DNA from 2 places in the Paenibacillus sp. FSL M7-0802 genome. Region 2 is predicted to be linked to the other one. Evidence: riboswitches for the same ligand, from Rfam matches in the RefSeq annotation. Region 2 holds a riboswitch; the other holds the start of a gene.
The links. A riboswitch is a leader RNA that binds a small molecule or an ion and turns the genes downstream of it on or off. The one in region 2 is predicted to bind FMN.
Positions count from the first base shown of each region.

Region 1: it holds a riboswitch for FMN, as region 2 does, so the genes downstream of both, MHB54_RS06390 (DMT family transporter) here and ribE (riboflavin synthase) in region 2, are expected to answer to the same signal.

Region 1 covers NZ_JBBOSD010000001.1:1,262,133-1,277,927, reverse strand. The annotation lists gene MHB54_RS06410 (quaternary amine ABC transporter ATP-binding protein) at 1-1,202, opposite strand, end outside; gene MHB54_RS06415 (glycine betaine ABC transporter substrate-binding protein) at 1-4, opposite strand, end outside; gene MHB54_RS06405 (GbsR/MarR family transcriptional regulator) at 1,717-2,280, shown strand; gene MHB54_RS06400 (carboxylesterase/lipase family protein) at 2,434-3,915, shown strand; gene MHB54_RS06395 (methyl-accepting chemotaxis protein) at 4,059-6,089, opposite strand; gene MHB54_RS06390 (DMT family transporter) at 6,330-7,277, opposite strand; FMN riboswitch at 7,450-7,594, opposite strand; gene MHB54_RS06385 (ABC transporter permease) at 7,716-8,411, opposite strand; gene MHB54_RS06380 (ABC transporter ATP-binding protein) at 8,404-9,327, opposite strand; gene MHB54_RS06375 (sensor histidine kinase) at 9,436-10,380, opposite strand; gene MHB54_RS06370 (response regulator transcription factor) at 10,382-11,089, opposite strand; gene MHB54_RS06365 (DUF6933 domain-containing protein) at 11,358-11,861, shown strand; gene MHB54_RS06360 (hypothetical protein) at 11,962-12,270, shown strand; gene MHB54_RS06355 (formate--tetrahydrofolate ligase) at 12,483-14,114, shown strand; gene MHB54_RS06350 (ABC transporter substrate-binding protein) at 14,139-15,795, opposite strand, start outside.
Region 2 covers NZ_JBBOSD010000001.1:5,289,514-5,305,308, reverse strand. The annotation lists gene serA (phosphoglycerate dehydrogenase) at 1-801, shown strand, start outside; gene MHB54_RS24200 (ATP-binding protein) at 1,017-2,459, opposite strand; gene MHB54_RS24195 (response regulator transcription factor) at 2,461-3,177, opposite strand; gene MHB54_RS24190 (pseudouridine synthase) at 3,287-4,045, opposite strand; gene MHB54_RS24185 (spore maturation protein) at 4,124-4,654, opposite strand; gene MHB54_RS24180 (nucleoside recognition domain-containing protein) at 4,662-5,405, opposite strand; gene MHB54_RS24175 (D-alanyl-D-alanine carboxypeptidase family protein) at 5,463-6,725, opposite strand; gene MHB54_RS24170 (protein-glutamine gamma-glutamyltransferase) at 6,934-7,656, shown strand; gene ytfJ (GerW family sporulation protein) at 7,748-8,239, opposite strand; gene MHB54_RS24160 (DUF2953 domain-containing protein) at 8,369-9,082, opposite strand; gene scpB (SMC-Scp complex subunit ScpB) at 9,249-9,860, opposite strand; gene MHB54_RS24150 (segregation and condensation protein A) at 9,829-10,623, opposite strand; gene ribH (6,7-dimethyl-8-ribityllumazine synthase) at 10,796-11,260, opposite strand; gene ribB (3,4-dihydroxy-2-butanone-4-phosphate synthase) at 11,340-12,023, opposite strand; gene ribE (riboflavin synthase) at 12,084-12,749, opposite strand; FMN riboswitch at 13,081-13,254, opposite strand; gene MHB54_RS24130 (IDEAL domain-containing protein) at 13,323-13,790, opposite strand; gene MHB54_RS24125 (thiamine pyrophosphate-dependent enzyme) at 14,010-15,795, opposite strand, start outside.

The DNA.
Region 1 (15,795 bases), 4.0 Mb from region 2:
TCATGGGCATTCACCTCCTTCATAGTGGTAACATCTCCACCAAGTGCGCCGAGCAATGCTCCACGGACGATAACGCCCAGTAGCTTCTGCTTATCATCGACTACAGCCAGCGGCACTTTGGACGAGCTTGTAATTTCAAACAAATCATTAATGACAGTCTCGGCAGGAACCTGCGGTCCGTCAGTGATCAAAATATCTTCAATCTTCAAATTGTTGCGCAGTGCATGCACAGCATCCTCGGCGTTAATAACACCCAGTAGCTTTTTGGTGCGGTCAATGACGAACAAATTGGAAATCCCACGCTCCCGCATCAATTCCAGAGCCACACGCGGACCACGATCCATGGTAATGGTTTCTGGACGAAGCATGACATGAGCAGCCGTCAATACCTTGGACAGATCCACATCCTCGACGAAGCGGGCTACATAAGAGTTAGCCGGTTGGATCATAATTTCTTCCGGTGTACCGATTTGTACGACCGCACCGTCTCGCATCAATGCAATCCGGTCACCAATCCGCAACGCTTCATCCAGATCATGGGTGATAAACACAATTGTTTTCTTCATTTTATCTTGAAGCTCCAACAGCTCATCCTGCATGTCACGGCGAATAAGAGGGTCCAATGCACTGAACGCTTCATCCATCAGGAGCACTTCAGGGTCATTAGCCAGCGCCCGTGCCAGACCGACACGCTGCTGCATACCGCCACTCAATTCATCGGGCATTTTATCGCCCCAGTTTTTAAGACCAACTAGTTCCAGCGCTTGTTGCGCTTTTTCCTGACGCTGTGCTTTTTCTACCTTTTGAATTTCAAGACCATATTCTACATTCTCTAATACAGTCCGATGTGGGAACAGGGCGAATTTTTGAAAAACCATGCTGATGGTTTTACGACGAACTTCGCGAAGTTGTTCTTTGTTCATCTTACGGAGATCTTTGCCGTGGACCAGAATTTCACCGGAGGTAGGCTCAATCAAGCGATTTAGCATTCGCACCAAGGTGGACTTGCCACTGCCCGATAGCCCCATAATTACGAAAATTTCACCTTGCTTAATTTCCATGTTGGCCTTATTGACACCAACAGTAATCTGTTTTTCTTTGGCCAACTTTTCCTTGCCCCAGCCTTGCTCCAGGAGCGGAACACCTTGCTCTGCGTGAGGACCAAAGAGTTTGCTGACATTTTTGACTTCCAAAATCGTCATACATACACCTCTTCTTTCTATACTTTGCTTGGTATTAACCCCTTGTTGCATTAAGGATTGAGTATAAAAATCATAATTCTGAACATCCTGAACGGTTAATGACAAAATTAATTGTAACAGAAGCATTGCTTACATTTCAAACAAAAAAACTGTTCATAAAGTACGTACAGAAAAAACTGTACAAAGTTTCCTTTGATATGCTCCTTCGTTCTATAGAATGCTCAAACATTCGGAACTTTACAACCGATAGTGCTTTTTTTAAAATAGACAATGAAATATAACCATAAGAAAAAGATTTATGTATATCCATAATTTTAAAAGTTTACTATCATTAGCAATTTTGCGAATTATGATTTTGAACGATCCATGCTGTTGTAATATAGACAGAAGCTTTGTTTTTGAAACATTTCATTTATATTGAAAGATTTCATACATTGCGTCAAAGCTAATCTTTTACGGGTAAATCGTTCATACTAGGTTGTGCAAAATGCTCTAAAATTAGGAGGTTGCAAGCATGAGCTTGTACCAGTTAGGTGATGAGCAGCAGGCTTCGCTGCAAAAAATTCGCAAACGTGTTATAGAAGCTATAGGTAAAAACATGGACCTGTATGGGATCACTTTGTCTGCGGGGCATTTATACGGTTTGCTTTTTTTTGCGGATAAACCGATGACGCTGGACGAGATGGGCCGTGAAATGGAAATGAGCAAAACGAGCATGAGTACAGGAGTTCGAACATTATTGGATCTGAAAATGGTAAATAAGGTATGGAGCAAGGGCTCACGCAAAGACTTGTATGAAGTCGAATATGACTGGCATCAAACCTTCACTGATTTCTTCGCTATTAAATGGAGAAAAGCGGTAGAAACAAATTTACTGGTGTTGCGCAAAGCCATTGATGAGCTGGACAGATTGATGAATCAGGGTGAAGAGTACGAGGAATTTAAGGCGATTCTTCAGCAGGATCGTATGAAAATGAAGCAGGCCGTGGCCTATTACAAGTGGCTAGACCGACTAATTGACTCTATGGAAAGCGAAGAAATTTACAAGCTGATTCCCAAAGAAGAAGTTCGGGATTAATCGCTATTTCCCTATCTTGTTTATAAAAATGCCGGAGCGCAAAAGTGCTTCCGGTATTTTTTGGTTTGGCCGTGTGCAAAGGGTATAATAGAGATATGTAAAGATTGATATTATACCGTTGTGTTGAAGATACGAAATAAAGGAGGCTTCATGATGGAGAGTATTACAGTACATACTCGTTTAGGTCAATTACGTGGGGAAACGGGGAATGGATATCATGTATGGAAAGGTATCCCATATGCACAGCCTCCTGTTGGAAAACTACGTTTTCACGCGCCCCAGCCTTTGGAGTCTTGGGAGGGTGTACGGGCTGCGACGAGTTTTGGGCCAATCTGTCCGCAACCTATGCCATCCGCTGAAAGTATGACTGGAAATCTGGTGGAACCGCCTGAGCAGTCAGAGGATTGCTTATACCTGAACATTTGGACACCTGCTTCGAAGGCACCTGAGAAGGGACGTCCGGTGATGGTGTGGATTCATGGCGGTGCCTTTGTCACGGGGTCCGGGATTATACCTTTATATGACGGGGAACGCATGGCGAAGAGTGGCGATGTTGTGGTTGTTACGATCAATTATCGATTAGGGCCGTTAGGATTTTTGCATCTGACTCCAAAGGGAGACGGCCTGACCTCTAATGCGGGACTGCTGGATCAGATCGCTGCGCTGGAATGGGTTAGGGATCACATCTCTGCCTTTGGCGGTAACTCGGACGAAGTAACGGTGTTCGGTGAATCGGCAGGGGCGATGAGTATTGCCGCTTTATTGGCGATGCCAGCAGCTGAGGGACTGTTCCAGCGTGCGATTTTGCAGAGTGGTGCGTCGCAGGTATTGTCAACTTCACAGGCTGAACAAGTGACGGCTGTGTATCTGCAGCAGCTGGGTGTGGACACTCAGCATCCAGAACGGTTGTTTACGCTGCCGACAGATGCGCTGATGCTAGCTATGGCGAAGACGCATGAAGTCATCGGACCAGGGATGGCGATGATCTATCAACCCGTTGTGGACGGTGTGACCTTGCCAGATGTACCGCTGTCTGCAATCGCGCAAGGTTCAGCAAAGCAGGTATCCGTTTTGATTGGAACGAACTTGCATGAGGGAGCCTATTTCATCCGAAAAGAATCCCATCTAATGAACAAGTCAACAGCGAGTCAGGCATTGGAAATGATGACGGGCATGTCAGACATCGGCGACCTGATAGAACCATTTCCGGTTACGATTGAGGGACAGGCGCAAATGTTGACTGATCTATTTTTTTGGCGTCCTGCGTTGGCTCTTGCTGTTGCGCAGTCGGCGCATACGCCTGTATGGATGTATCGTTTTGATTGGACATTGCCGGGGCATCCTACCTTTGGACAAGCGGTTCACGGTGCCGAAATTGCGTTTGTTTTCGATAATCTGGAGCTGCTAGGTAAGCTTGGATTAGAGATTCAACCGTCGATGCAGAAGCTGGCTCAAAATATGCAGCAGGCATGGGTTGCTTTTGCACGTGATGGGAAGCCTGTGCTGTCGGAGGGGGCTTGGCCAATGTACGACAGGGAAGAGCGGACTACAGCTATTTTCCATCAGGATATTAAGGTAGAGCACGACCCCGAAGGAGATAGACGCCGTCAGTTAATCGGTCAGATGACCATATAAGTAGACAAGAGAGAGCATCCTAAGAACTCTAATGTAAAAAGCCTTCGCCCGTAATTTGTATACGGACGAAGGCTTTTGTTAGTCATAAGATGTATTGCTGTTCATTCTTACTTGCATGAAATTGCAACGCTGCAATGTGTAAGTTAAATCTTAAATCGCTTAACCAGCTGTTGCAAATCCTGCGCCATGTTGGACAACTCCTGAGACGAAGATGCGATTTCCTCCATGGCCGCCATTTGCTCCTGAGCGGCAGCAGATGTTGTCTGCGAACTGTCCGCTGAATTGCGAGACAGACTTGCCAAATGGGTGACAGTAGCGGAAACTTCCTCTGTACTGGCTGAGATTTGTTCAGCTGCAGCGGATACACTTTGAATTTGTTCCACGATATGAGATGTAGAGCGTTCAATATTCGTAAATGCACCTTCTGCATCTTGGCTAATACGTAATCCTTCACCTACCTGGTTACGAACATTACCGTTCATGGTAGCGGTGGAGCGTTGAATCAAATCGAGCATCTGAGTAATGATCTGACTGATGGAATCCGCGCTTTCCTTGGATTGCTCAGACAGCTTGCGTACCTCTATAGCGACTACGGCAAATCCACGCCCGGCTTCGCCTGCTCTGGAAGCTTCAATAGACGCGTTCAGAGACAACAAATTGGTTTGCTTGGCAATAGCGGCAATAGCTGTATTCATCTGCTTCGCATCGTCTGAGAGCTGGGATAGCTCATCCATCAGGCTAGCTGTTTGGCTTACAGCTTCCAGAATACGGTCCATTTGTGTCCGCACATGGCTGATCATTTGACTGCCTTGAGCCACATCATGCTCGGTTTGTCCTGCTGAATCCACGATGGAGCTTGCCGATTCGGCAATGGTGCTGACACCCTTCGCCATTTCTTCAACGGCATTAGCGGTTTGCTCGGATGCCTCGGCGCTGGTGGCTGCATTTTCTGCGGATTCCATAACCGTTTCCGCTACGTGTTGTACGGACTCCGTCGTTTGCTCTGTGCTTTCCTTGATCATCAGAGAAGAGGAAGCAAGTCGGGAGGACGTTTGATTGACCTCGGAAACCATCGTATGCAAGGAATGCGTCATTTGGTCAAAATTCTGTGCCAGTTCGCCGAACTCATCCTTGCTGGATAGATTAACACGTTCGGTCAGATTTCCGTCACGGACGATGCGTGTTCCTGCTTGCAGCTTGCGCAGCGGAATTAAGAACGAGCGGACCATAAGCACAATGATGATTGCAGCGGCAAGTATGGAAATGACAATCACAATCAGGCTTTGCTTCAGAATCGGTTGGGCTGCATCACTGTAATCCTCCAGATCCGACAGTGCGACAATGCTCCAACCGGTGAGAGGGTCCTTAAGTGTAAAGGCCAGCATATCTCGATTCATAAATTGAATTTGCGACATGGAAGGAGTATCATTTTCGACGGTTGTCGCCACTTCGGGAAGTCCCTCTATGGCGTCAGCAGGTTTTTTGCCTGCCTTGTTAAAGGCTGTTCCAGTCCCAGATACAACTTTATGTTCAGAATCAACAATAATGAGTCCTCCGCGTTCACCAATCTTGACAGACTGCAGACTTTCACCCATTTTGTCCAGATTCAAAGCCAATGAAACAGCTCCTTCACCGTCCTCCAGCGTTCCCGATATATTAACGACTAAATTCCCTGTCGTGACGCTGGCAACTGGAACACCGACGAATACCTTGCCCTTTTCCAGCATTGCATTTTTGTACCATTTTCTCTCCCGGGGGTCATAATCGTCCTCCTGTTTTTTCGGCGAACGTATGTATTGCCCTTTCGCATTGCCGAGAAGCGCGGCATCTAGCTCGGGATGAGCCTTGACGATGACATCCAACTTTTTCTGAAGGGCCTCTTGGTTGGTACCAATGGAATCAGATTTGATTTCAGTGGTAAGCACGTCCAGATCTTTCATAATGGGCGCTACATACTGATTGACATTGCTTCGGATCAGATACAGATTCGTATATACGGAACCGCCCATTTGCTGACTGAGTTGTGTCGTAGCCCCCTGATAGGAAAAGTACCCGATAAGTACGCTCGGAATCAATAACACAGCCAAAAAAGATATTATTAATCTTGTCCTCATTAAATAAAACTGCTTGAGAAACCTGTTCCACCACGGAACTGTTTGTTTTGTTTTAGTCATAGTTATTGCTCCTCTGTGTCTGATGATCACTACATTGTTTTATTCGACAGAAACCGACGAATTTTATAGATGTAATCTTTGAGAAACGAGGAATAATTGCATGTTTTAGACACTTTTTTCGGAAAATAGGTCTAAAGAACTATGATTTATATGAATACGAATACATAAAAAGCCAAATCAGAGATGCAAAAGCATCTTCACGATTTGGCTTGGGTGAGTCATGAAAGGGACATTGAACTGTTAATTTTTTTGCTGACGTGAAATCATAAAGAGCGTAATCCAGATGAGCATAAAACCAGTCAATTGCGCTACAGTGACAATTTGCTGAAATGCGATCCAGTTAATCACGACACCAACCATGGGGAAGCTTAATTCTGCCATCGTAGCATAAGACGCTTTGGTCGTACTTAAGCCTTTGTAATACAACAATAAGCTAAGAAGACCCGGAAGCAATGCCTGCAATAGCAGATTGATAATCACAGCTGCGCCCGCCCATGTACCGGCAGGCATATTCCATGGCGCATGCTCTACGGAGGTGAGGACAATCAGCAGAGGGAGCGCGACCATGAAGCGGAGGGAGGTTACCGTTTCATATTTCATTGAACGAAGCAAGTAACTTCCCATGACTGTCGAACCGCCCCACAGAACTGCTGCACCGAGTGCAAGTAGACTACCGACCTGGACAAAATCACGAACATGTCCGAAGGGGAGCGACCAACCGAAGGTCAGAAGATACGTCCCGAACAGAGCGACGACAATTAATAATCCAAAATGACGCGGCAACATTTCCTTCAAAATAATACGAGCTAGAATAATAGCGACCAAGGGTTGAAGCTTCTGGAGTAAGAGTACAGCATTCAAATCACCATTGCTGAGTGCCATGGTGAAAATTACGCTGGCCAGAGCCGAGCCACCCCACGAGACGAACAAAATAGCGAAAACTTGACGAAGCCGTACCGCTTTGAGCTCCTCACGATGCTTCCACAACATCGGTGTCAGAGCGAGGAAAAGCAGCACATGCTCCATTAGTACAATTTGTGTTGAAGTAAATGACTTTAACAAAATAATACGAAACAGCGGGTCTGCGCCCCACAAGGCCGCTCCAATTGCGACCAGCCAAAAACCGCTTTTCATGTGGGAGCTACGATCAAAACCTTTGGATGTTAGTACAGTAGAAGATTGACTCATACTCAATTAGCTCCTTGCGAATACAGGACCGGTGGCACAAAAACCCCCGTCCATGGCGAATGGCCATGCAAGACGGGGGTTGATCAAATAAACTTGCCGCTTTATGCAAGTTAAATGAAGTTACTGCAAAACCAATAACGCAGTATTCATCCACTTCGCGGCATGTTGATATTTCGATCTTCTTCCATCCGGACTTTACCGTCGGCTTTGGCATCTCACCAAATCAGTCCGTATCCTGTTGCCAGATACAGAGTCGCGGGCTTAGCTCCATGAGCCATACCGCCGGTTGGGAATCTCACCCTACCCCGAAGATCCTTATTCCGTTTTTAATTTCTCCTATAGGATATACCTGTTTTAGAATGAAGTCCAGTGAAAAATGTGTGTATATCGAACAATGATTTTCATCTGTTTTTTGAAAGCGCTCTACGAAATTACATATTACGAGGTAATATCCTTATACTCAATACGTCGAATCGCCGCATAAGCCACAAGCATTCCCAGTATAGAGAAGCCTATTTGCACGGGGGCAATGGAGCTAAGGGTAGCGCCGTTATTATTGGAGAAAAGCAATGCTACAATCAGGATTGAGGTCACAATGGTGGTGGGTACAGAGTATCTTCGCATCCCCATATACAGCGGAACCAGTCCCATAAAGCTGGCAGCAACGGCATTGATTAACGTCCGTGCTGATTGTTGCCCCAGTATGGAAAGAGTAAGGTTATCCGGTACAATCAAAACAAACTGGTTGAGCAGATGAATAGCAGCCGTAATGATTATTTCCGAAATAATAATGGACAAGAACGTGAACAGTAATACGACCAAGAGTTTGGCGATCATCAGCTTTTGACGATGAATCGGATACATGAACAAGATCGTAATCGATTTGGACTTAAATTCCCCGACGATAAAGCGGCATAGGAGAACGGAAGCAAACACAATAAATGTAGCTCTTACAAAATTGTCTATTAGATCCAATAGTTGAGTGTACTGTGTGAATTCAGGTATTCCTTCACTTTGACTTTCCAGCGCAATAACACAGAGCAGCCCAAGAATGCATGCATTGGCGATCAGGGCTGAACGGATATAACCCGTGAGATGGAATTTTTTCAGCTCCAACTGCATCAATTTAAGCATGGAGATCACCTCCGTTTAACAGGCGAAAAAAGTAGTCTTCCAGCGTGCTGCTTTTCTGATGAATGGAATCCACCTCTATAGCATTTAAGATGAGCGTCTTCGTAATTTGTTTCTGCGGTACATTTGTATCGTAAATACGTATACTCTGTTCATTTATCACCTTTATATTATTCAGGCTCAAATGATGGGAGAGGACGTAGGCCGCCTTCTTACAATCGTTGGTCGTAAATTCGATGTATTCCGTATTGGTTTCCCGCATCTGCTCCATCGATACTTCCTCAATCAGTCGTCCGTGATTAATCACGCCCACCGTATCCGCAATCTGCTCTATTTCCGCTAAAATATGACTGGACACGAGCAGGGTCATCCCATATTCCTTGCATAGCATGTGGAATAGTTGGCGGATTTCCTTGATTCCCACTGGGTCCAGACCATTAATGGGTTCATCCAAAATGAGTAGCTCTGGCTTAGTCGCAATAGCGCGGGCAATCCCGAGACGTTGTTTCATTCCTAGCGAAAAATCCTTTACCGGCTTGTCATCTGCATTTCGCAAATTCACTAATTCCAGGGCATCCTGAACAGCCTGCTTATTATAGTAGCCCATATATTCACAATGAAGTTCGAGATTTTGCTGTGCCGTCAGCCTGTCATAAAAAATCGGGTATTCAATAATTGAACCCATCCGTCCGAGCAGATGATACGACTTCGGCGTTAATTTTTCACCGAATAATTCAATTTCACCCGATGTCGGCTTGAGCAGATTCGTAATCATTTTCATTATCGTCGTCTTGCCTGCCCCGTTAGGACCGAGAAATCCATAGGTTTCTCCCTTGCGCACATTCATACTGACTCCCGCTACAAGTTCGTTGCCCTTCAGGGCCTTGGTCAACTGATGTGTACGTATTACGTAAGTCATGGGTGTTCTCCCTTCGTATACTGCTGATAATTCAAGGATAAAGGGCAAAATGTTCATTTTTCTTTCGTGATTCTTACAAATTTATTAAGTTGAGCATGTTTAGTTCGACTAATAGTTGATTTTCTTCAATGTAAAAGAGAAGACCGTCCGCTCATATGGTCTACTAGTTAATTGAATTTCTCCGTTCATCGCTTCAACCAGGCGTTTGGCAATCGTAAGGCCCAGTCCGCTGCCTTGTACCGCCTTATTGCGGGAGTCCTCCAGTGTGTACATGCGTTCAAAAACCTTGTCCTGCTCAGATTCCTGTATGCCTTTCCCACGATCCCATATCTCGATACACACCGTATCCTGCTGTTCCGATAGAGCCAGACCCAGCGTCCGTCCGTCTGCCCCGTAGCGAATGGCATTCGAGATCAGATTGTTCAGTACCCGCCCAATCGCTCCTTCGTTCCCCAAGGCATGAATGGGGTGCTCTGGGATCTCAATATGCACAGTAAACCCCTGTGCGGTCAGCAGGTCATAAAACTCCAAAATACTGCGTCTGCACAGTTCTCCCACTTCTAGTCGAGTCAACGGAATATCCGTATCATTAGCCTCCAGCTTCGCCAAGCTAAAAAAGCTGCCGATCAGCTCAATCGCCTCGCTTGTCTTTTGATGAATTTTGGATAGCAGCTTTATACGTTCTTCTGGCAAAATAGTCGGATCGCCATCCAGCATCTCGGCATATCCAAGCACAACCGTAAGCGGGGTCTTGAGATCGTGGGAAATGTTCGAAATCATTTTGCGCATAGCGATTTGGCTACGGTTGTAATCTGCAGACACTCTGAGATTCAAGTCCAGTAGTCGGTTAATTTCCGTCATGAGTCGTTGCAGTTCAACGTCACCTGTGACATATAGCAGCTTTTCCGCATGATTCACCGTCACGATCCGCTCTAGTAGGGTTCGGATATCCTTTATTTTGCGCTTATAGGCCACACGCTCCCGCCAAAGCCATACTATAACGATTGACATGATGAGGACGATAATCCATTGAGAAATGTTTTCGATGTTCATATCAACCATTCTCCCATTTGTAGCCAATGCCCCATAGCGTTTTAATGTGGACAGGATGAGAGGGATCTTCTTCGATTTTCTCGCGCAGGCGGCGAATATGGACGTTAATCACGTTCTCGTCGCCCATATAATCGTCTTTCCAAATAAATCCGTATAATTGTGCTTTTGTAAATACTCGATTCGGATTGGCTACAAACAGCTTCAAAATATCGGACTCTTTGGCTGTTAGCTGAATTTCATTTTCATTGCGTATGACTGTAAAATGATCAAAATCAATGCGCAGACTGCCGTAGGTCAAAACTTGTGCTTGCGGCTGTTCCTCCTGCTGTTGCTGACGGGCATATGTAGTAGATCTGCGGATCGCGGACTGAATACGAGCGGTCATTTCCAGCATTGAAAAAGGTTTGGCAACATAATCGTCTGCCCCAAAGCCCAGTCCAAGCGCTTTATCCACATCGCTGTCCTTGGCTGACATAATCAGAATAGGTACGGCGCTGTGGGTACGGATTCGGCGGATCACCTCCATACCGTCCACCTTCGGCATCATCAAATCCACCAGTACCAGATCATAGGTATGACGTTCAAAGGCAAGAAGCCCCTCTTCCCCGTCATAGGCAGTGGTTAGACTGTATCCTTCCTTAGTGAGTGCTTTGAGTAGCATTTCGGCGATGGATAGATCGTCTTCAATAAGTAAAATATGTTGTGACATAGGTGTGGAACACCCCTAATTTTTAGATTAAGCTCGCGTGACGAACTGTACCTGAATTATATAGAGCAGTGGAGGGGATTTCCATAAAAAATATCCAAAGGGAAAATTAATGTGTCTGGTAATATATCATTCCCCTATATTATACTGAAAGAGTTTATAATCCGATGTTTGGAATACGGTGTTATAATATCCGGGACATGCCTCATGTAAGAGACTAGGTATGTCGAATCACGCTGCGGTACAGGACCGTCAATAAAGGAGAGCAACGATGTTTGTTATACGAGGAACACAAAAACTGCTGAAGGAATGGGAGACTGAACCACTTCAAGTTGATATTTATCCGCCTTTGAATAGTTGGCATGCCAGCTTGTTTTTACTTAATCGAAGAAAAAATATAGTGTTTATGCATGATATATCCCGCTTAAGCATCACGCTTTTTGGGATCAAAAAATCGCAGTACAACAACCTGCCAGTTCTTTTTGTGCAAGCTTTGAAGGAATTAATGATCAGTGAAGGCTTTGATGAGCAGATTGTAAAGGCATACACACAGGAAGGCGAGCAGATGCTGGCTACGACGACGAATAGTCATAGTGTAATGGGAACCTTGGATGAGATTATTTTTATCATGAAGGAACTGGATATGGAGCATGGGTGCGAGCTGGAAAAAAACCAGTGGAATAACCGGATTGTTTTCAAAACTGTTGAATACAAGTACCCTGTTGATGTTTTTAAAGAAATGCTAGAAAAGCATTATAAACTAGAGAGTATTTGAGAAATTTATGATTTTACCGAAATTAAGTTCCATTTATTCCCTCTGTCCTATATAATCTAATATAGTTCTAAAAGACTATATAAAGAGAGGTAAGGGGTAAATGAAAATTAAATTAAGAAATAAAACTGGAATGATCAAGGAACGCAAAGTAGGTTTTTCATGGACTACGCTCTTTTTCGGTTTTTTCCCTGCGTTGTTTAGAGGGGATTGGAAGTGGGCAGTTATTATTTTTCTGGTATCGATCCTTACGAGTGGGGCGTCCAACTTTGTATTTTGCTTCATTTATAACCGCTTACATATTAATGATCTGCTGTCCCAAGGCTATGGTCCTGCTACTAAGAAATCCCAAGCTATCCTGATTTCCAAGGGATTTATTGCTGAAAATTACGCTGCTAACTTTGCAGGTTAATTTGAGAGCTGCTTGTTAAACGAGACGTATCAAAAGAGCATCCACCAAAGTCCATGCGGGCGGGGAATGCTCTTTTTTTATAACTCACATGATAGCAACGCTTGCGATGAAATGAATCATAGCGCAATAAGCGGCACACTTTGGTAAAATAAAACGATACAGGGTTTGGCACCATCGGTCAGACTTATAAAACGGGGGGTACATAACGAAAGATGAAGAGGATTATTGATATAGCCAAAGAAGCAGGAATTGAAGAAGAACATTTGGAGACGTATGGAAAATATAAAGCGAAGCTGAATCCGTCCCTGTGGGAGCAGTTAAAGGATCGCCCGAATGGAAAGCTGGTGCTGGTTACGGCGATGAATCCCACACCGGCGGGAGAAGGAAAAACGCTGACAACCATCGGGCTGTCACAGGCGCTGAATGCGCTGGGGCATAAAACCGTTGCTGCGTTGCGTGAGCCGTCCCTTGGCCCTTGCTTCGGCATGAAAGGAGGAGCAACCGGGGGAGGACAAGCCCAGATTGTTCCGGCAGAAGACATTAACCTGCATTTTACAGGTGATATTCACGCGATTTCAGCTGCGCATAATTTGCTGGCAGCGATGATCGATAACCATTTGTTTCATGGAAATGCTTTGCGGTTGAAACCGGAGCGGATCGTGTGGAAACGCGCTGTCGATATGAACGACCGGAGTTTACGAAATATTGTGACCGGATTGGGGTCAGGTAATGGAGCGGTGAGAGAAAGTGGCTTTCTGATTACCTCGGCTTCAGAAGTGATGGCGGTATTATGTTTAAGTGAAGATATGGACGATCTTAAAGTGCGATTGGGTCGGATGGTGATTGGTTATAACGTAGATGGTGAAACGGTAACAGCTGAGGAACTACATGCGGTGGAAGGTATGGCTGTGCTGCTTCGGGAAGCATTGAAACCCAATCTGGTGCAAACGTTGGAGGGAACTCCAGTTATTGTGCATGGCGGACCTTTTGCGAATATTGCGCATGGATGCAGTAGTTTGATCGGTACGAAGCTGGCCCTGAAGCTGGGAGAGGTGGTCGTTACGGAGGCTGGATTCGGGGCTGAGCTGGGGGCAGAAAAGTTTTTTGACATCAAGTGCCGTCAATCCGGTTTGCAGCCAGATGCGGCTTTGTTGGTCGTAACCGCCAAAGCGCTGAAATATAACGGCGGTGTAGCTAAAAATGAGCTGGACGCAGAAAATCTGGAGCAATTGCAACTTGGATTAGCCAACATGAATCGGCATGTACGGAATTTGCAAAAGTTTGGCGTGCCAGTACTGGTAGCGGTCAACCATTTTGTAACAGATAGCGAGGCCGAGCTGGAACTAATATTCTCGGAATGCCGCAAGCTGGGTGTACCCGCAGAGCTGTCACAGGTGTGGGCACAGGGAAGCCAAGGGGGAGAAAAGCTAGCCCAAAGCCTGCTCAACCTGCTCCAGGAGGACAAAGCCCATTTTGCACCATTGTATGAGCATACACTTGATTTGCAAGCGAAAATTAGTGTCATTGCGAAGGAGCTTTACGGTGCGGCAGAGGTAGCTTACACTCCTGCGGCCAAACGGGCGTTGGCCGGTATGGAGCAGCTTGGTTTTGGACAACTGCCTGTATGCATGGCCAAAACGCCGTATTCTTTCTCAGATCAACCTTCTCTGCTAGGTGCACCGGAGGGCTTTACCATTCACGTGTCCCGCGTTTCTTTGTCCGCAGGGGCAGGCTTTGTGGTCGTGGAAACAGGCAATACTATGACGATGCCAGGTTTGCCCAAATCCCCAGCAGCTGAGCATATGTCGCTGGAGGCAGATGGGAGCATTCAAGGTCTAATGTAGTATCTTTAGAAAAATGGCAACTTCTTAAGATGAAGTGCCGAGCAGTTTGGGCAGTGCAGTAAGCAATTTTTGCCGGGTCATGGCATCGCTCCAGTTCCAGCGGTCAGCTTCTACGAAATATACCCGACCTTGACGTACAGCAGGAAGACTGCGCCAGAGAGGGCTGCTGATCATGCGTTCCAGCGTATGTTTGGATTCTGGAGCTGTTGGGACAAGCATAAAAATGCGGTCCCCGGCGTAATCAGGTAATTCGTTCGGATCTATTTCCGCGAAGCCTTGTTCCGCGTCGAGCACCTTTTGGATCGGCTCAACGGGCTGAAAGCCCTGTGGGTGGTAGAGGGCCGACGAGAATCCAGACATACCCATGACAAAGAGCCGATCACCATGATCGAAGATGAAGACGGAGGCCGTTTCTCCGGCTGTGATTTGCGTACCGAGCTGCTGCCACATTGCCAGATTGCGGGCTGTAAAGGTAGACAACCAGCGTTCGGCCTCCCGCTCCTTACCGAGCCAGGCGCCAAGTGTACGCATCCGTTCCTCCAGCGTGGCGAAGGAGTTGAAGGTAACGGTTGGAGCGATACTGGCAATGCGCTCATATTCCTGTTCATCCGAATTGGCGATGATAATTAGATCGGGATCAAGAGCGCTGGTCAAGCGAATATCCAGGGGAAGGCCCACATCGGCGACATTCACAAGACGATGTTTATAGACGCTGTATTCACTGAGCCGCAGACTTCCACCGATGGCTTTGGCCCCTAATGCCAATAGATCGCCCATCGTTTCTCCATGATAGATGATGCGGCTTGCTCGGCGCGGAATGTGAATATGGTGACCCGTCCAATCCTTGACGCGCACAGAACCGGAGACAGAAAGTGCGTACTTGCCAGGGGGAATCCCGGTCATTTGCCTAAACCGTCGATTAAAATAATATTCGTCAGAGAAACCAACCTGACGGGCAATTTCACGTAAAGGCCGTTTGCATTCCAGCAGCAGCCGCTTGGCATGGTTCAAGCGCAGCTCAGTGAGGTAATGCAGCGGCTTTTTGCCTGTAATTGTACGAAACAATTGGGAGTATTGCCATATGGAAACGTTCGCTTGTTTAGCGAGCTGCTTGACGGTAATGGGCTTTTCATAGTGGTTTTCCATATATGAAAGGGTACCTTCCACCGATGCTGGCAATGCCGGATTAGAGGTATTATTTTGATCAATATGGGTGTGGTCTTCCTGCCACAGCAAGAGCAACTCTTGAAACATGATTTGCTGCCGTAATACAGATGTTTGGTTATGCGGCTGTACCGTTTGTTGGGTACTATGAAATAACTCTTCAGTCAACTGAATAAGTTTGGAGGAAGAAGAGGAGGCAATGTATTCGCGCGGTCCCGGCAGGACAGGTTCATGATATAGGGATGGCATACGTGCTGCGTGTTCAGCCAAGGCCATGTCCGCTTGTGGTTCTGATGGCAAAGCGATGACCTCAAACGTGATTTTGTAGTATTCGGGTACAGTTCCATTCAGGGGAGCGATTTGATAGGATTCACCTGGAGCTAGCCAATACCCATGATCTGTATGGGATAGATACTGCTCTGGGCCAATGTCCACCATACCTGTCCCACCGATGAATATAAGAAGACAGTGATATGAATTGGGACGTGATAATAATTCATCGGTAGGCTCACCAACC
Region 2 (15,795 bases):
CAGGATCACCCATTCCTGAGTCATCCGAAAATTATCGTCACACCACATCTGGGTGCCTCAACTGTCGAAGCTCAGGAGAATGTAGCTATCGATGTGTCCGAGCAAGTGCTGCATATTTTGCGTGATGAGCCTTTTAAAAATGCGGTCAACATGCCTCCAGTACCATCCAACGTCATGACGCAATTGCAGCCATATTTCTCGCTTGGAGAGAAGCTGGGCAGCTTTGCCGCTCAGATCACGAATCAGGCTGTACGTGAAATTCAGGTAGATTACGCTGGTGATTTGTCCTCTGTGGATACACAGCCGCTGACACGTTATATTTTGAAAGGTGTACTTAGCCGTCATCTGGGCAGCGATGTGAACATTGTAAACTCTGTACATCTGGCCAAAACACGTGACATCCATCTTGTCGTGTCTCAGGCGCCCGCCACCAAGGGATTTACCAACCTGATTACCGTTACACTCAAAACCCAGAGCGGCGAAGAGCAACGTGTATCTGGCACCCTGCTGGCAGGCTATGGCGAACGTATTGTTCGGTTGAACCAGTTCCCAGTAGATGTGGCACCGGAAGCTCATTTCCTGCTCATCTCCCACAATGATAAACCAGGCATTATCGGTCGTGTCGGCACCTTGCTTGGGGAGAACGGCGTCAATATCGCTTCCATGCAAGTAGGGCGTAAAATTGTCGGCGGAGAAGCCATCATGATCTTGACCGTCGATAAAGCCGTGCCTAAAGATGTGCTGGTTCAACTCGTTGGTTTGCCAGAACTAAATACTGCCCAAGAAGTAGTGCTAGATTAGTTCCAGACAGTATTGAGAAGTCCAAGGTTTATAATAAAGAGAGGCGCCTGGCTACCCAGGCGTCTTTTTCTTATACCGTTATCTATCATGAGAGCAATTATCTTGAAACAGGATGTTCCACGTTGAACAAGATAAATGTTGATTTTTCAACAAAAAGCACCCTCTTCCGAGGATGCCTGCAAACCGGGGTATATCAGTTGGGGCTTATAAGCCTGTTACAGACCCAGCTTTGTTTTGTTGGAGATCGGCAGCAAAATAGTAAATTCCGTCCCTTCCCCCAATGCGCTGGCAGCAGAGACAGAGCCTCCGTGAGCCTCTACAATATTCTTGACAATAGCAAGCCCCAAACCAGTCCCTTTATCCTCACCACGTACTCTGGCCTTATCTGCCTTGTAGAAGCGGTCGAAAATATAAGGTAGATCCTCGCTGGCAATGCCTACACCTTCATCCTTAATCCGAATACGGATTAACTCATGCCGTTCTCCCAAAATTCGATCCGCCGCAATAGTAACCTTTTTCCCGCCGGGTGTATGTCTGAATGCATTATCCAGCAAATTGGTCAATACCTGCTCCAGTCGGTCTTCATCTGCCTCAGGCAGCAGCAAACGTTGGCCTTGCTCATGGTAATCGAGTGTCAGTCCCTGTTCCTTCGAACGTACCGTAAATTTACGATGAACACGCTCGATCAGCTCATTCACATCCACTTCCTGTCGGTGCATGTCTGTATGACCAGCCTCCATTCGGGCCAGATCAAGCAGATCTTTGACTAATCTTCCCATGCGTAATGATTCATCATGGATGACCTGTACCAGCTCCTCGGATTCTTCAGGTGAACCCGCCATACCATCCAGCAACGCCTCGCTGTAGCCCTGCATCATAGATAAAGGTGTACGGATTTCATGAGAGACGTTGGCCACAAAATCACTCCGCATCTTCTCAAGCTTCACTTCTTCCGTAATATCTCTAAGCACAGCTACTGCACCGCGGATTGCATTATCCGTATACAGAGGCGCCATCTGCACCGACCAGGAGCCCTTCTTGACATGGATATAGTCTCCGACATCCTCTCCCCTGTCCATAACGGTATGGAACAGAGACTGCAAAGGCTCAGGTACAGAAGCTCCAAACTCCTCCAGATCACGCTCCTGCCACTCCAGCTTTTTCCAGATATCCAACAGACTTTGTGCCGGCGGATTCGTCAAGATGATTTGTCCGCTTCTGTCGAAGGTGATTACTGCATCAGACATGCTTCGCAGTACACTGGATAAATGGTTTTTTTCCTCATTCAGACTGCGGATCGTTGCTTCCAGTTCCGTAGACATATGATTAAAAGTTTTCGCCAGTTCTCCAATTTCATCACTGGTCACCAGCGAAAGCCGAGTATCATACCTTCCCTCACGAATCGCATTCGCCGCCTGAATCAACAGCTGCATAGGCTGTGTGATTTTAGTAAAAAGGAATAGGGCAAAAAAGGTCGTCAATAAAAATCCGACAATGCATGTATAGGTGAACAAATGCTTGATTTCCGTCGATTCATACGCCGCAAAATTTCTGTTGATGTACGGCAATAAAAAAAGCCCTAGAAAAATAAGCACAGAGCCTACAAGACAAATGATGGTGATCCACAGCTTGCCTACCAGCGATCTCCAGAAGTTCACGTTATTTTGGAACCTCCAGCTTATAACCTACGCCCCACACGGTCGTAATCATAGCCGCTGCCTCTGGCGATACCTTATTCAGCTTTTCACGAAGCCGTTTCACATGCGTATCCACAGTGCGCAGATCACCAAAAAATTCGTAATTCCAAACGTCTTTCAGCAGTTCTTCGCGCGAGAAGACTTTATCTGGTGACACCGCCAAATAATGCAACAGCTCGTACTCTTTAGGCGTGAGACTGATTTCAATCCCGCCCGCAGTTACCCGGTGCGCATCATGCTCAATGATAAGATTCGGAAAAACAATACTATTGCTTGGTACCGCCTCTTTCGTTAAAAAGGCAGTTTCCGACGAACGGCGTAAAATCGCCTTCACCCGGTAAATGACTTCTCGCGGGCTAAAGGGCTTAACCACATAATCATCGGCCCCGACTTCAAAGCCTTGTACACGGTTCACTTCCTCACCTTTGGCAGTCAGCATAATCACAGGTGTAGCTTTGGTCTGACGCAGCCGTGTACATACCTCAATTCCATCCATCCCCGGAAGCATTACATCGAGCAAAATAATGCTGTAATCGCTTGCAGTCGCTTTTTGGAGGGCAATCTCACCATCCTCAGCTTCGTCAATTACATATCCTTCTTTTTCCAGATACATCCGCAGAAGGCGGCGAATGCGTTCTTCATCGTCTACAATTAATATGCGGTTGCTTTGTTCTGACATATTCCCAGCCCCTTCGCTAAAAAAAGCATTCTCTCTATTTTACTATTTTCCTGTGCTTGGTCAAACTTTACTCTCATCCAACAGTCTCTTTACACCAAAAAGGCCGGGGTTATGACCCCCGTCCTGTCCGTTTCTTTTTCGTGTTGTCTGATTTGGCAAGTTGAATGAGACGGTTGATTTCGTCCTTAGTTAGGGGTCTGGTCAGACCGCGCTTCAAGTTTTGTAGCAAAAGATCTCCGAAGGCAATCCGCTTGAGTCTGATGACTGGGTGTGAAATGGCCTCAAACATCCGTCTTACCTGGCGATTTCTGCCTTCATAAATGGTAATCTGGATCACAGACTCCTTACCATTCGGATCTACATCTTTATATTCTACCTCGGCTGGTGCAGTAATGCCATCTTCCAGCACGATTCCTTTTTTCAGCTTGTCCAGCTCAGTACCATGCGGAACGCCTTTGACTGTTGCCACATATGTCTTGGGCACATGATGCTTGGGATGGGTGAGCAGATTGGCGAACTCGCCATCATTGGTAAGCAACAGCAGCCCTTCGGTGTCGTAATCGAGACGTCCTACCGGATATACGCGTTCCTTAACGCCTTTCAGATAGTCTGACACGATTTTACGGCCTTCCGGATCGGAAGCACTCGTAATAACTCCTTTAGGTTTGTTCATCATCAGATAGATTTTTTTCTCGGTTTTGATCGGGCGTCCCTTTACCGTAATCATATCTTGATCAGGGTCTGCCTTCGTTCCCAGTTCAGTTACGATAACCCCGTTCACTTCCACGCTACCCGCCTGAATAAGCTCCTCACATTTACGTCTGGAAGCTACACCAGCTTGGGCCAATATTTTCTGCAATCTTTCCATGTTCGCTAATTCACCTCATGCTAATGATACCCATCCATGAGCAAAATCACAACCCCCGTTCAAAAAACGATGCAGAAATTAAAATATAAGCAGGCAAATCGCAATGGCTGCCACAAAACCAACCACATCTGAAAATAGTCCTACCTTCAAAGCATACCGTCCATTGCGGATACCTACCGCACCAAAATATACAGTTAGCACATACAGCGTCGTGTCTGTGCTGCCCTGAATCGTTGAAGCGATCCGACCGATCATGGAATCCGGGCCATAGGTGCGAATTAGATCCGTCGTAAACGCAAGTGAACCAGTGCCCGTCAATGGACGAAGCAAGCCTAAAGGCAATACCTCACCGGGGACGCCCCAGTGCTTAATCCATGGCGTTACCCAGGAGATCAAATAGTCCAAAGCGCCGGATGCTCGAAAAATGCTAATCGCCACCATCATGCCTACGAGATGAGGAATAATGCTGATGGCGGTAGAAAAGCCGTCTTTAGCTCCATCCACAAAAGAATCGTAGACAGGCACCTTTTTGGCATATGCATATAAAGGAATAAAAGCGAGAATAACCGGGATAGCCCAAGTTGATACGAGGTTAATAAAATAAAGCATGCCTCCCTCATCCTTTCCAAGTGGTGTCCCTGCCCTTGGCAGCCGTGATTCCCGTTCGCGGAACGGCAGGTGAAGATACGGACGACGTTGTTGAAGAGGCAGCAGATGTTGATGCTGGTGAGGTGAGTGGCGCCAAGGATGTCTGGGATGGCGGAATCGCTGGAGGACGGCGGCGCAATTCTCGACTACGGTACCAACGGTCCGCCGCAATTGCGGCAAAGGTGGCTATTGCGGTCGCTACCAGTGTTGTACCGACGATTTCTGCCGGATGTGCGGAATGAAAATTAAGCCGTATCGCGATCAACGTCGTAGGAATAAGCGTAATACTGGCTGTATTCAGGGCGAGCAGCGTACACATGGCTGGTGTGGCGGTTTGCTTATCTGGATTGAGCGTCTGCAACTCTTGCATCGCCTTGATTCCCATCGGTGTGGCTGCATTCCCCAGACCCAGCAGATTGGCGCTCATATTGGACAAAATGTAACCCATAGCGGGATGATTACGCGGAACATCAGGGAAGAGAAAGGCAACCAAAGGAGAAAGCAGCTTGGATATTTTCTGTAAGAGCCCGCCATCTTCAGCCAGCCTCATCATGCCCATCCAAAACACCAGCACACTTATCAGTCCAAAGCACACTGTAACCCCCGTAGTTGCCCCGTCAAAAGCCGCTTTCGTCACCACCTCAATATTTCCCTGCGCGGCAGCAAATACAAATCCAATACAAATCAAAGCCACCCATATGAGATGAATCATGGCTGATTCCTCCTTTACCCAATGATGTGACACGTGCAGCTCTATTTCCTGCTTGCCCTAGGCTCCAAACAAATTTTTAAGAATTTCGTTCCATCTGCTCGTCCAACCTCGTTGCTGAGTATTGTTCGCAGGATCTTGTGCAGTTGGAGCCTCCTGCCGTGGCCGTACGGTACTTTGAGCAGGCAGCTTACTCCCTTTTTCATACACAGGAACGGAACCAATAAGTTCACCATCCAATAGGAATTCGACCCGTCCTCGTAAGCCAAAAGATATGTCCGCTCTGTCTACAGAGGCGGAATTTTTATACAACACTAGTCTTTTGTGCAACTGGGTCTTCTCACTATCATGTAAAGGATATGCAAAGCTTGTACCTGTTAATAGTGGGTAACCATCGATAGGTTGCTGCTTGTCCGTAATCGGAATGAGCGGATAATATCGAAATCCGTAATCAAGCATACGGGCATGATCGTTCCAATCGTCCCCGTCATTCAAGGTAACAGCAGCGAGCTGGCGACCGTCCCGTGTGGCCGAACTGACCAGACAGCGAAACGCTTTTTTGGTAAAGCCTGTTTTCACCCCGTCAGCTCCCTCATACAGCCGCAGCATTTTGTTTTTGTTGTGCCATGAGTAGTCCCAAGAATCGTTGGGATTCGGTGCTTTTTTCAGTTCTGTTTTTACGATACGGGCAAAAGTTGGATTATGCAGCGCATAAGCAGTAAGCCGGGCCATATCATTGGCTGAGGAATAATGTCCCTCGGCATCCAGCCCGTGCGGATTAGCAAAATGTGTATGGCTTAGCCCAAGCTGAACCGCCTTGTCATTCATCAAATGGACAAATCCCTCTTCTGTCCCCCCCACATGCTCAGCAATGGCAGAAGCGGCATCATTACCAGAACGGAGCATTAAGCCGTACAGCATATTTTCCAGCGACATTTGTTCACCCATTTGTAGAAAAAGCGAGGACCCTTCTTTGGCATACGCCGTTGGACTCACCTTCACCCGGTCCTGCAAGCGTCCATGTTCAATGGCCACGATCGCTGTCATAATTTTGGTCAGGCTGGCAATACGTAGCTCCCGGTCACCCTCGGTAGAATAAATGATTCTTCCTGATGTGACATCAATTAAAGAAGCAGCCTGTGCATGGGTTCCTAATGCGGGCGGTGCTGCTTCTGTTTTTATCGCTCCCCGAACGGGCTGCGGACTTAGCAACGTAAGCGGCAATGACGAAATAAGCAGAAGTACCAGCGGCAAAACAAATGCGCGTGCCTTATTCAAGAAATGGCTGTGGTCCGCGTGGATGTGTTGCTTTTTTTTAAACATTTGGATTCCTCCGGTTTTGAGCAAGTCTTGTACCATTCTATGTCCAAGCTGTTCAAAGTATGTCCACCTTTATAACAGAAAATTCCTTTACAGGACAGCCATTAGCTGCTCCTTTTTCGCTTTCTTTCTACACAAACTAAGCAACATCCCTTCCTGAATACATATATATTAGTTACTAAACGTTAAATATGGATCGAGGGGTTATAACATGCAGCGACTACAGTTTGAAATGATTTTAAGATCGCGGATTGTAGAGTCCGCAGAAGCATTACACCGTAGTGGTGTATCCTTTGCCACGTTTTCTACCGCACGTTGCAACCAGCAATTTTGGGATTTAACGGAAAAAGGTGGCTTTCAGATCAAAGCAGGTGTCACACCGGCACAGGGGATCAGAGATATCTTTTTAAACGGACATCAATACGCTTTTGAATGTGCAACAGCTATGGTTATTGTGCTGTACAAAGGAGTGCTGGATTCCATTTTGGAAAGTGAGTTTAATCGGATTTTTGCAGATATGCTGCTGTATGACTGGCACTATGACAGCGACCTCAGGCTCATACAGCAGGAAGGAAGTCATAAAGCGGCTCCTGGCGATATTCTGTATTTCAACAATCCGGATGTGTCGTCTGAAACATTGGAATGGAAAGGAGAAAATGTCGTTAAGCTGAAGGAAGACTTGTTTTATGGACATGGGATTGGCATCTTGCCGGCGAAGGGTATAATCGATTCCCTGAATCAACATCGTCGACCGGAAGCCACGGTATCTGCTTATTTGACGGATGAAGTGATCTATCCGGACTTCATCTACCTATCCCAGTTTGCTGCCGAAGGAAATCGAAAAAATGAAATCTCGCTGCATACTTTGTATCAACAGGAATACAGTCACCATATACATACTGTCATTGGGAGAAGGCAGTATATTCGGGGATAGGGCCAAGTACAAGCAGAAAAGAAGGTATTCCTTAGCCTATACTCGGCTTTGGGATACCTTCCTGAGAGAACGCTTTTAATTTCAATAACTTTTACAAGTAAGCCGGGCCAGAATTACTGTGATCCGTAGCAACATCTACAGGTACCTGTGGGGGTGGAGTCTGCAAGTTGCCGCCTGCGTTCTGGAAGATAGACTGAACCTTATCAATCAGGTATGGCGTGGAGTCAATGAGCTTCTCAATCAGATGCGTTTGATTGTCCAATGGAACGATTTGTGCCCCCTGTTTGCCAACAACCAGAAAAGCAATGGGATGAATAGATACACCACCACCGCTACCGCCTCCAAAAGGATGCCCTTCCTTCCCGCTATGATTACCCGACGCCGAGGAAGTATGAAGTGCCTCTTCGTCTACGTTAAAATCACTTCCTCCGGCAGCGAAACCAAATCCTACCTTACTGATTGGCAAAATAACGGAACCATCGGGTGTTTCCACTGCGTCTCCTACAATCGTATTCACATCTACCATGGCTTTGATGTTTTCCATTGCGGTTTGCATGAGCCCTTGAATCGGGTGATCTGACATGATTTATTCCTCCTCTGCTTATCTCAAGCGTAGACTGCCTTTTCTTTCGCTATTGTGCGCAGGGGTTCAAGGAAATATGTATGTCATTCGATAGTTCAGAAAGGATTGAGTCTCACCTCACTCCACTGTTTAACTTTCACTGGTAGCTTGAGGATCCTCAGTTTTTTTGGAAAAAACCCGTTTCCACGCCTCCGGTCCACCCGGAACGCGCCATATGCGGTAAGCTAACATGAGCATAGAGAAAATCAAATAACCAAGCGACATATTTGCTTCACAGGTCAAGGTGGTAGTAAAACGCAAGCGATCCACCCAATAGGGCACGACAAACAGCTTCGGGATACAGTCCACACGTACAAAGCTGGTAGCAAAACCGATCAAGGTCGTTTTCAATCCCCATAAAATACCGGTTGAGGTAGCTGTATAAGCCGCATCAGCAAGACTTATATTGGTAGACCATTCCATTTTGGACAACGTCACATGCGCCAAGGTATGTCGCAACCATCGCTGTAAGGATTTCGTTCCCTTGAGCAAAACCCGGATATCATGTATAAATTGCTTGATTTTTTCTGTATCAATATTTCCGCTATCTACGGAAGCATCCGTTTTATGTATGTTTTTATTGCGGTCAAGCCGATAGAGAAGCCCTTTTTTTAAACCTGTTACGAGAATGGCCGGAATATCGTAATTCATTTTAATCATCCCGTATAGAAATCTGATCTCTAGATGCGCCCGATCATCATTGTCATGTTTGGCAATATCCAGCTTCAATCGAATACGAGAGAGCAGAATAGCCAGCACAAGTAATATAACGACGATGATGGCGATACTGATCCATTTCCACACTGGCGAGTCCTCCCTACCTTTTTGCTATAGATATCATGGCAAAAATAGTATGACCGTTCGCCGGAAAATCATGCATCTTAAAATACCAACAGCCAGCCCCCAACTACGTGAGGACTGGCTGTCTGTTTGAGCTTTACATAAGTGAGCCGCAAGATCCGGAGCAACTTTATTGGGATTCAAGATCTAGATCGTTGGCCGCAGGCTGGCTGCTCTCCAGACGCTCGAACAATAATTGAGTCTCTTCCTCCAAATTGTCCGAATCCTCGAACAACTCCGGTTGCGGTAGATCTGCCAAAGAGCCCAGACCGAAATAATCCAAAAATGATTTCGTCGTTCCGTACAATATTGGCCGTCCGATGGCTTCAGCTCGACCTTTCTCTTCAATGAGCTCCTTGTTGACCAGTGTATGTATGGCCCGCTCGGATTTGACACCCCGAATCTCTTCGATTTCAACTCTTGTAATGGGCTGGCGGTAGGCAACAATGGCCAGCGTCTCCAAAGCAGCTTGAGACAGTGAGGCACGTGCCGGAGAGTATGCGAGCTTTTCAAAGTAAGGTGCATGTTCGGATAAAGTTGCAAGCTGATAATGACCGGCAATACGGACAAGTTGCAAGCCCCTTACCCCCTGCTCCATGTCCTGCTTCATATCTTCCAAGCACTGTTCAACCAGCTCTTGCTGCTGCTCTACAATGTCGGCGATCTGCTTGGTGGACAACCCTTCCTCTCCTGCGAGAAACAGCAGTCCCTCAATAATTGATTTCAGCTTCAGATAATCCATTAACCCGTAAATCCCCTCTCCACTCCATTACAATATCATCGAAAAGCTTCTCCTGATAACAGAAAATTTGTTTCATTTTCATCAGTTCAAGGATAGCCAAAAAGGTCACAACCACCTCATGCCGATACATATCCTCATGCATCAGCTTGGAGAACAGCAGCCGTCCTCCGTTCCCCAGCATCTCTAACGCCCCGATAACTTGCCGGATACGGTCCTTGACTGAAATTTCGTCTCGATGAACACGGGTTACCGTCGTACGTCGTTCTGCTTTGCGCAAAGCACGCTGAAAGGCCGCGACCAAATCGCTTGCATGCAGCCCATGCACCGGATTTGCGGGTTCAGTGGGCAGGAATGCGCTTAGATCTTCTGGCTCCTTGCCATAAATTAGACTCCGCTCCCACTCACGTTCACTTAGATGGCGAGCAATCCCTTTATATTTACGATACTCCACCAGCTTGCGGACCAGTTCCTCACGTGGATCATAATCCTCTTCCTCATAAAAATCCAAATCGTCATATTCCATCACAGGTGGCTTGGGAAGCAACAATTTACTCTTAATAGATAAGAGCGTCGCCGCCATCACCAGAAACTCGCTCGTAATGTCCAGTTCCAGCTCCTGCATACTGTGCAAAAAAGCCATATACTGATCAGTAATATCGCTAATCGGGATATCCTGAATGTCGATCTCGGCTTTATCAATCAGATGCAACAGTAGATCCAGCGGACCCTCGAATGTTTCCAGCTTGTAGTTTACGACTGTCAATGTGCTTCCCCCTGCCTTACTCCAATCATCATTCAACAATACCTTTCCCTATAGCACTTATGCTCTACGTTATCAATCCCTCTTTCTGTAGTATATACGTCATCGCCTTGCTTAACAATCCAATCCCTTTTCACCTTGCAGTTTATACCGTTCTATTCAGCTATTCCTATAATTAAAATTGCTTGCCGAGATTGGCCATTTCAATCGCAGCCAATGCAGAATCCCAACCTTTATTACCAGCCTTCGTACCTGCTCGTTCAATAGCCTGTTCAATGTTTTCTGTCGTCACTACCCCAAAAATAACAGGTACTCCCGTTTTCAGACTGCTTGCTGCCACACCCTTGGCCACTTCATTGCAGACGATATCATAATGTGAAGTAGAACCACGGATGACCGTACCCAGCGTAATTACGGCATCATATTTGCCGCTTGCAGCCATTTTTTGTGCAATCAGTGAAATTTCAAATGCACCCGGAACCCAGGCTACATCAATTTCATCTTCCTGCGCACCATGTCGTTGAAGTGCGTCAATTGCGCCGCTTAACAGCTTGCTCGTAATAAACTCATTAAATCTGCCCACCACAATACCATATTTTAAACCGTTTGATACGAGATTACCTTCTAGAAAACGTGCCATGTTTAATCAACCTCTCATAGTTTAATTATTTAGGGACTTCGGATAATACTTCAGATTTACTTGGAACCGAGATGTATTTTTACAATGACAAACGACGACGGTAGTCCACCAAATGCTGAATACTGATCAGTTTCAATTGATGTCGCTTGGCGACCACTGCCAGATCAGGCAGGCGGGCCATTGAGCCATCTTCCTTTATAATTTCGCAAATGACCCCAGCAGGCTTGAAGCCACTGAGTCGGGCCAGATCAACAGCCGCTTCAGTGTGACCAGCACGCTGCAAGACACCACCATCGCGAGCAATCAGCGGGAACATGTGACCAGGCTTGCGGAAATCACTTCCTGTGACTGCTTCGTCTGCCAAGGCGCGTACAGTCAAGGAGCGCTCGGCCGCTGAAATACCCGTTGTTGTCTCCATATGATCTACCGATACCGTAAAGGCAGTACCGTGGAAATCTGTATTTTGCTCTACCATAGGATGCAATTCCAAAGCCTCAGCTCTTTGTCGTGTGATTGGCACACAGACCAACCCGCGACCTTCTGTAATCATGAAATTAATGACCTCAGGCGACGCTTTTTCAGCCAAAGCGATAAAATCGCCTTCATTTTCGCGCTGTTCATCATCCACTACAATAACGACTTTACCGTTTTTTAAATCCTCCAACGCTTCTTCGATGGAATCCAAACGAATCTCTTCGTCATGTTCCAACTCGCCATGCTCCATGACGTTTGCCATTGCACTTGTTTGGCTACCTCTATCCATAACACTTTCCTCCTTATGTCTTGTGCCACGAATGCTCCTAAACAGGCTTACCATTCAATATCAGGCAAAGCCGTGTTTCGCCAAATAGTCCAAACTGAGAGGAGCTTCTTCTACTCTCTCCGCCTCCGCTGCACCTCTGTAATTTAAAAGCTGTTCTACATATTTGCCCAAAATATCACATTCGATATTGACGGTATCCCCCTCACGTTTGGCTTGTAAGGCCGTTTCGGATAAAGTGTGGGGAATAATGGATACGGCAAAGGTATCTCCCGTACGCTGTGCGACTGTGAGGCTGATACCATCAATTGTGATTGACCCTTTGAGTAGAATATATTTAAATAATGTTTGATTTTTAGGCTCAACTTCGAACACAACTGCATTCTGGTCTGATGTCACCCCTCGAATCGTTCCCGTCCCGTCCACATGTCCTTGCACGATGTGTCCTCCGAACCTTCCACTCGCCGTCATCGCTCGCTCCAGATTGACTCTGCTGCCGGATCTCAACTCTTTCAGATTAGTGCTGCGAAAGGTTTCCGGCATCACATCAACCTTAAAGTCTTTCGAACCAATCCGTATCGCCGTCAGGCAAACGCCATTCACCGAGACACTGTCTCCTATTTTCAAATCGCCCAACACCACGGAACCCGAAATCCCCAGCACCATCGCTTCACCGCTTTTGGAAATAGTTTGAATGCGACCCACTTCCTCAACTAATCCGGTAAACATGCCTTCACTCCTTTCCACTACATTTCAGTTTATCCCTAATTCATCAGCTATAAGCGCAAAAAACCCCCAGTTCGGATTCAATCCGTCATGGGGGTGATGAGAGTCACATTTGTAGTATACAAGCGCAGTTCATATGCATCTTAAGACGACATGAAATCATAGGTTTGCCAATAGAAAGCATGACTGAGGATACAACCAAATACGCTCAGAACACCCATCAAAAAGAAAGCTTAAGAAAGCTATCGCACGATGCTATCCTACAACGAAATAAGTCGTACGCACAATTGGGTATGCTAAAAATCGGCACATGTCACGTCATGCACATGCGCTTCGTATCCTTCTCCCATCCAGACTATACTGTCGGTCCCGGATTTGCACCAGGTCCACCTTCTGCTGATCATTCAGCATCCGGGTCACGGACTAAGCCATGCTGTTTCTCACAAAAACGATCCACAAACATGTCATCACCGCCGGTGGGGAATTTCGCCCCGCCCCGAAGGATCTTGCTCTTATTTAATTGAATTAACATTAAACTTGTTACGTATATTAGCACCGACTTCTAAAAAAAGCAAGTTATCTAATAGAAGCTCCTGCTTTGGTTTTGACATATTGGCTGGAGAGTTCTTCAAACCAGGTTTTATCATTCATATGAAGCGCCAAGTCAATCAGATCGGCCAGCTCCTCGACTCCCAACTCTGTTGCATGATCAAAGGTAATTACGGCTGAAGCAACAGGTCCCCGCCCTTCCTCAGAACATGCTTCATAATCCAGTCGTACATCAACATGTCCGTCAATAAACTCGCATTTCAGAAAATAAATAATTTCGCACATTAAAATGGGGCGTACCTGTGTTTCTAACACGCAATCCATCACCTTGGCAGAATAGTGCTGGTTCGTCAGTGTGAATTTGTGTTCTGTCGCTGCCAGCGATGCCCGTCCAAAATCGTCCGTAAATTTTAGTTCTACTGGCTTGATGTTCATAACCTTAGGGATCTGCTTCTTTATAATTTCGATTATTTCAACTGTATTCAGCTTAATCATTACCTGCACCTCATTGCATCTTAAAATTCAGAAGAAAACTTTTTAACGTGCCTCTTATAGGCCTCCACTCCTATATCGGAAATCATTACCTGTTTTTTTATGCTTCAACCCATAAACGACAAAAAAGATTCTTTGCGCAATAAGCGCAAAGAATCTTGATCGAACCACTACAGTAACAGCGGCTAACAATGCTAATCGATGATTATGCAAAAAACAGAATTATAGCTCTGAAATTTCATGTTTCTTTTTCAGGGTAGTCCAGCGACGCTCAATCTCCTGCTCAAAGGTAGCCAGCGTAGCCTCCTCCTTGAGAAGATGCTTCGTTTTACCCATCAATTTCAACCATTCTGCAGCTGGAATCCGTTTTCCCTTGTCTTCCGGATTATACGTAATCGTCGTACTGCCTTGCTCTATTTCGTACAAAGGAAAGAAACAGGACTCGACTGCGGCGCCCACAATGCTGGTGCCCAGTCTGTCTTCGGATTTCCAATTCAGCGGGCAGGCGCACAGGATCTTACCATAGGCCGTACCCACGTTGTTCGCATACCATTGAGCCTTGGCTGCCTTGCGCAGCATATCCTGCGGATGACTTTCGGCTGCTGTAAAAGCATACGGAATGTTACAAGCAGCCATGATTTGTACGGTATCCTTGTGATGCCCTTGCTTTCCTTTTTGCATTTTCCCTACACCCGACGTACTGGTCATGTGACCGAGCGGAGTGGAGTACGATTGCTGTGAACCTGTATTCATGTACCCTTCGTTATCATATTCCAACATGATCAGCTTATGATTACGCAGAGCCGCACCAATCGCAGAACCCATACCAATATCCATCCCACCGTCACCACTGATCATGATAAAGGTCGGATCGTCCGACATCTCAATTTCATTGCGGCGCTTCATTTCCATATAAGCTTCCAGCGCTCCCGAAAGTGTAGCGGCCCCGTTTTGAAAAAGATTGTGGATCATCGGTTGTTTGTGTGATGTATATGGATACCCTGTCGTCGTCACATATACGCAGCCTGTCTGGAACAGCACGACAATATCCCCTTCAATACCTTTGAAAAACAGTTCCAGCGCAGACAATGCCCCACATCCTGGGCAAGCCCCGTGACCTGGTGTAAGACGGCGTGGTTTGGTTGTCAACGACCGCAGGGGTGGTACCTTGACTTTGAGCTTCCCGGTCGCCTCGTCCGGCGTAACCTGAATCAGACCCGTACGGTATGCATTGCCACGTGGCGGTTGCATAACTTGCGGCATCACCTTGTCCGGTGAACCCGGATTAATTCCGTAATAATCAAAGGGCTTCTCGGCTCGTCCGGCCTCTGCCGCCTCAATCGCAAGCTGGAAGAACGCCTCTGCATCTTCCGCATAAAAATCCTTGCCGCCCAAGCCAAATATACGACTCAACACGAGTGTCCGGTTCAGCGGGTCCTCCTGCAAGGCCGCTTTAATTTCATGCGTTAAATTACCGCCGTCTGCCCCATACGAATCTGCACGTTCACCTACCAGCAGCGCCTTGACATCGCGTAATGCTTCCCGCAGTTGTGCAGCTGGGAACGGTCTGATGATATTCGGACGTATCACACCAGCTTTAATCCCGCGCGCGCGGAGTTGATCCGCCACATCCTTGGCCGATTCAGCCGCCGAATTCAACAGGAATACCGCGACCTCAGCATCCTCCATATGATACAGATCCAAAATCGGGTATTCCCGACCGGATAAAGCGGCATATTCTGCTGCTACCTGCTCATATACTCCTTCTGACAGCTTCAGTGCTTCGGATAGCTGAACATGATTATTCGTCAGGTCATCACCGTTCATATGCGCACCCACGGTAACAGGATGATCAAAATCCGTAATATTCGGATAATTCAAGTTCGGGTTAGGACCTACAAAACCGCGCACGGTCTCAGCATCGGCAAAATATTGCACTTTACGTTTTTGATGGGACGTATAAAAACCGTCATATGCGACCATTACAGGCAGCCGAACATCGCTATGC